DNA from 2 places in the Streptomyces sp. NPDC096048 genome. Region 2 is predicted to be linked to the other one. Evidence: riboswitches for the same ligand, from Rfam matches in the RefSeq annotation. Region 2 holds a riboswitch; the other holds the start of a gene.
The links. Region 2 has a riboswitch for cobalamin ahead of ACIQ6R_RS08275 (cobalamin biosynthesis protein). Riboswitches for the same ligand answer to the same signal wherever they lie in the genome.
Positions count from the first base shown of each region.

Region 1: linked by a shared signal. The riboswitch ahead of ACIQ6R_RS29160 (energy-coupling factor ABC transporter permease) and the one ahead of ACIQ6R_RS08275 (cobalamin biosynthesis protein) in region 2 are both predicted to bind cobalamin.

Region 1 covers NZ_JBIWGG010000011.1:180,929-183,120, reverse strand. The annotation lists gene ACIQ6R_RS29165 (energy-coupling factor ABC transporter substrate-binding protein) at 1-249, opposite strand, end outside; gene ACIQ6R_RS29160 (energy-coupling factor ABC transporter permease) at 246-953, opposite strand; cobalamin riboswitch at 983-1,168, opposite strand; gene ACIQ6R_RS29155 (potassium channel family protein) at 1,229-1,702, opposite strand; gene ACIQ6R_RS29150 (chloride channel protein) at 1,792-2,192, opposite strand, start outside.
Region 2 covers NZ_JBIWGG010000003.1:56,496-58,687, reverse strand. The annotation lists gene ACIQ6R_RS08280 (cobyric acid synthase) at 1-306, opposite strand, end outside; gene ACIQ6R_RS08275 (cobalamin biosynthesis protein) at 338-1,303, opposite strand; cobalamin riboswitch at 1,477-1,618, opposite strand; gene ACIQ6R_RS08270 (hypothetical protein) at 1,757-1,978, opposite strand; gene ACIQ6R_RS08265 (anion permease) at 2,013-2,192, opposite strand, start outside.

The sequences.
Region 1 (2,192 bases), on a different contig from region 2:
TACGCCCGCGCCGATCGCGGCCTGCACGGCGAACAGCGCCGACTCGATCTCCCCGGACGGCGGCTCGTACAGCGGCGAGAACCACGGCTCGTAGTCCGGCTCGATCTCCGTGATCGCCGTCTCCGCCTCGACGTCCGCACCGGCGAACGGCTCCTCCTTGTGGTCGCCGAGACCCAGCACCAGCGGCAGCACCGCGAGCGCGGCCACGGCGAGCAGCAGCAGGGCGTTGATCCTCGTGTCGCGGCTCATCGGGCCACCGCCTCCGGCTCGTCGGTGCTGCTCTTGCCGGCCTTGGTCAGCAGCACGCCCAGCCGGGTCAGTTCGCCCTTGCTGGACTGCACCAGCAGCCGCATCACGATGACCGTGAGCAGGCCCTCGCTCACCGCGAGCGGGATCTGCGTGACGGCGAAGATGGACCCGAACTTGCCGAGCGCGCCCAGGAACCCGCTGCTCGGGTCCGGGAACGCCAGCGCCAGTTGCACGCTGGTGACGCAGTAGGTCGACAGGTCGGCGACGAACGCCCCGAAGAACACCGCGACCATCAGCGGCACGTCGTAGCGGCGCAGCAGCCGGTAGACGGCGTAGCCGGCCCAGGGTCCCACGATCGCCATCGAGAAGACGTTGGCGCCGAGTGTGGTCAGCCCGCCGTGCGCCAGCAGCAGCGCCTGGAAGAGCAGGGTGATGGTGCCCAGCACCGCCATGATCGGCGGACGGAAGAGGATCGCGCCCAGACCGGTGCCGGTCGGGTGCGAACAACTGCCGGTGACGGACGGCAGCTTCAGGGCCGACAGAACGAACGTGAAGGCTCCGGAGGCGCCGAGGAGCAAGGTGCTCTCCGGGTGCTCCCTGACCTCACGGGTGAGTGACCGTACTCCGTGGACGACGAACGGCGCGGACGCGACACCCCAGGCGATCGCGTGCGCCGGTGGCAGAAAGCCCTCGGCTATGTGCATGGCTCAGCAGACCCTCTCCAGCACCTCGTGGATGGACGACGCGCCTTGGCCGGTCTCCTGGCTTACGGGTACCACCGCCCGTGCTCCGCCTTCCCGGATCGCAAGGATCCAGTGGCTGCCCGCGAGGGCCGGAGCCGGACTTCCCGATTCACAGTGGCGAGGGCCGCACCGGCATCACACCGGATTTCCCGTTCACCAAGGCGTGGCGACAGTAGTGCTCCCACCGGGGCAGTGACAAGCGGGCCTCCGGGCCGGTGGGCCTCGGCACGGCCCCGTCAGCCGCGCCGGTCCCGCTCGGTCCGCCGGACCACCATGTCGCGCGCGCGTGTGGTCAGCGCGGTCGCGGCGGCGGTGAGGAAGACGAAGCTGTAGACGATCTGCAGAACCGTCACGACCCGCGCGGCCTGACCCCGCGGGGTGATGTCCCCGTAGCCGACGGTGGCGAGCGTCACCACGGTGAAGTACAGCGCGTCGACGCGGGTGCGCAGGCCGGTGAACTCGCCCGGCTGCTTGGCGAGGGCGTAGTAGGCGGCCGAGAAGGCGTGCACGGACAGGATGATCAGCAGCGGGATGACCACACCCGGCCGGGTCTCCGGGCGGTCGACGAGGACGTGGCGGATCTGGCGGAGCAGCAGCACGGCCACGAAGGTCAACACCAGGGCGAACAGCAGCCAGCTCAGTACCGGACGCCCGGGGCCCAGATGGTCGAGGGGAAGGAGGAAGTAGGCCACGACCGTGCCCGCCGCGATGCCGGCCCGCGTGAGCCAGGGCCGGGCCGTGCGCCAGGCGGTACGCCATCGGGCGCCGTCCGTCCGCGTGGTGGTGGCCCGGCGCTCCGTCACCGTGCCGTCCCCGGCGCCGCTTCCGGCGGTTGCGCCTCCGCCCCCGGTTCGGTCCGGCGTACCAGCTGGGTGACGACGAAGGCGACCACCGACGCCGTGACGATCAGCGGCATCTGGTCGTACGCGTCCCCGCCCACCAGCAGCACCGCCAGCACCGCGCTGGCCAGCGGCAGCCCGGTCACCGCGGCCGCCGCGGCGGAGATGCCGAGGGCGAGGGCCGGGGTCGCGCCGAAGCCGGGCAGGCCGGAGCAGGCCATGGCCGTCGCCGTTCCCAGCAGCACGGCCGGGAAGATCGGGCCGCCGCGCAGACTGCCCAGCGCGATGCCCCAGGCCAGCCCCTTGCAGGCGACGAGCGAGACCAGCGCGCCCACCGGCCAGGCGTGCGGGTGCGCGGCGA
Region 2 (2,192 bases):
GCGGGCGCTCATCTCACCGACCGGCTTGCCGAGCAGCACGACCTGGCTGCTGCGCTCGCCGCCCGGCTTGAGCAGCACCGGGTTCATCAGCGCGGTCGGCTCCACGCGGCACGCCTGGGCCTGCATGGCCTGCGCCCGCCCGATCTCGGCGCCCTCGCGGGTGACGAAGGAGTTGAGCGACATGTTCTGCGCCTTGAAGGGCGCGACCTTGACGCCCCGCCGCACCAGCCAGCGGCAGATCCCGGCGGTGACGACGCTCTTGCCGGCGTCGGAGGTGGTGCCGGCGACGAGCAGGCCACCGTTCATGACGTACGTCCCTTCTCGAGGAGGCGACCGCTCACGTCGTACGTCCCTTCCTGACGGCCCCGCGCACGAACAGCCGCACGCCCGCGCACACGCCGAGCGCCAGCCAGCCCACGCGCCGGGAGAGCCGAACGGCCCGGTCGATGTCGCCGGAACCGGCCCGGACGGCGCGCCCGGCGGCCCCGTTGAGGACGGGCCGGTGCTCCACCCGGCCGCCGTAGGAGAGCGTCCCGCCCAGCCGCACGCCCAGGGCGCCCGCGAACGAGGCCTCCACGGGCCCGGCGTTGGGGCTCGGGTGCCGAGCGGCGTCGGCGCGCCAGGCCCGTACGGCGCCGCGCGGATCGCCGCCGGCCACGGTGGTCAGTACGGCGGTCAGACGGGCGCCCGGCCAGCCCGCGAGGTCGTCGAGGCGGGCCGAGGCCCAGCCGTACCGCCGGTACCTGGCGGACTTGTGGCCGACCATGGCGTCCAGGGTGTTCACGGCCCGGAAGCCGAGCAGTCCGGGCACCCCGCCCACGGCGCCCCACACCAGGGCGCCCACCACCGCGTCCGAGGTGTTCTCGGCAACGGACTCCACGACGGCCCGGGCGATCCCGTCGGCGTCCAGCGCCTGCGGGTCCCGCCCGCACAGGTGCGGCAGCCGGGCGCGGGCCGCCTCGATGTCGCCGGCCTCCAGGGCACGGCCGACGGCCCGGGCCTCGCGGGCGAGCGAGGTGCCGCCGACGACGGCCCAGGTGGCCGCGCCGGTCAGCGCGACGGAGGCGGCGGGGGAGCGGCGTACGGCGTGCGCGGCGGCGGTGCCGAGGGCGGCGGCGCCACCGGCGCACACGAGGGTGTGCACCGCGCCCCAGCCCCGGTGGTCCCGCCACAGCACTCGTTCCACGGCACCGGCGGCACGGCCGAACACGGCGACCGGGTGTCCGCGGCGCGGGTCGCCGAGGAGGAGGTCACCGAGAAGGCCGGCGGCGGCGCCGTACGCGAAGACGCGTTCGGCGCGCACGGCTCAACCGGCCGCGGGGCGGGAGAGCGAGTCGCCGGTGTACCCGGAACCGGTGCGTCCGGTACCGGTGCGTCCGGAAGTGATGTGTCCGGAAGAGGTGTGTCCGGAACCGCTGAACCTGGAACGGCGGCCGCGCATGGCGATATGTCCTCACTCAGGGTGTCCGCGCCCTGGTTAGAAGAGACCGGCGGTGAGAGTTCCTGGCTCCCGGGGGCAGTACCCCGGTCACAGTGGCGGGACCGCGCCGGATTCGCACCGGGCTTCCTCTCCTGCCGCCGTATTGGCTCCGGCAGTCCACCACGGCCCGCGAACACCCGTCAACCTGGCGTTGACCTGCAACGGGGGAGTGTGCGAAGCCCCACACGCGGGCGGTGTGCGCCGGCACGGGAAGAGGCGGGGCGCGGGACGGTCGGAGTCCGTCCCGCGCCCCGCCTCAGGGGTGTGCGCGGTCGCTCAGGCGACGATCAGGTAGATGCCGTACGCCACCGCCGCCGCGCAGGCCGCGAAGCAGGCGTACGCGCCGGTGACCGCGAGGGCCGCGGAGCCGCCCTGGCCGGCCGCCCGCTCCTGGCGGGAGAGGCCGACGATGCCGAGGGTGAACAGGCCCACCAGGGCCACGGTGGCCACGAGGCTGACCCCGAAGACGGAGCCGAGAGCTGCCCAGTCGATGCTCATGGAGGTTCGCTTTCCTTCGTACCCGGGCGCGGGTTCAGACGGAGGTGGTGGCCGAGGGGGCCTTGGAGTCGGACGCGGAGCCCGGGGCACCGGCCGCGGCCAGGTCCTCGGTCACGCCCGCCGGGGGCGGGGACACGGCGGCCATCGCCGTGGTCACCACACCGGCCTGCTCGGGCTCGTCGACGACGTTGGTGTGGTCGACGACCTCGCGCCG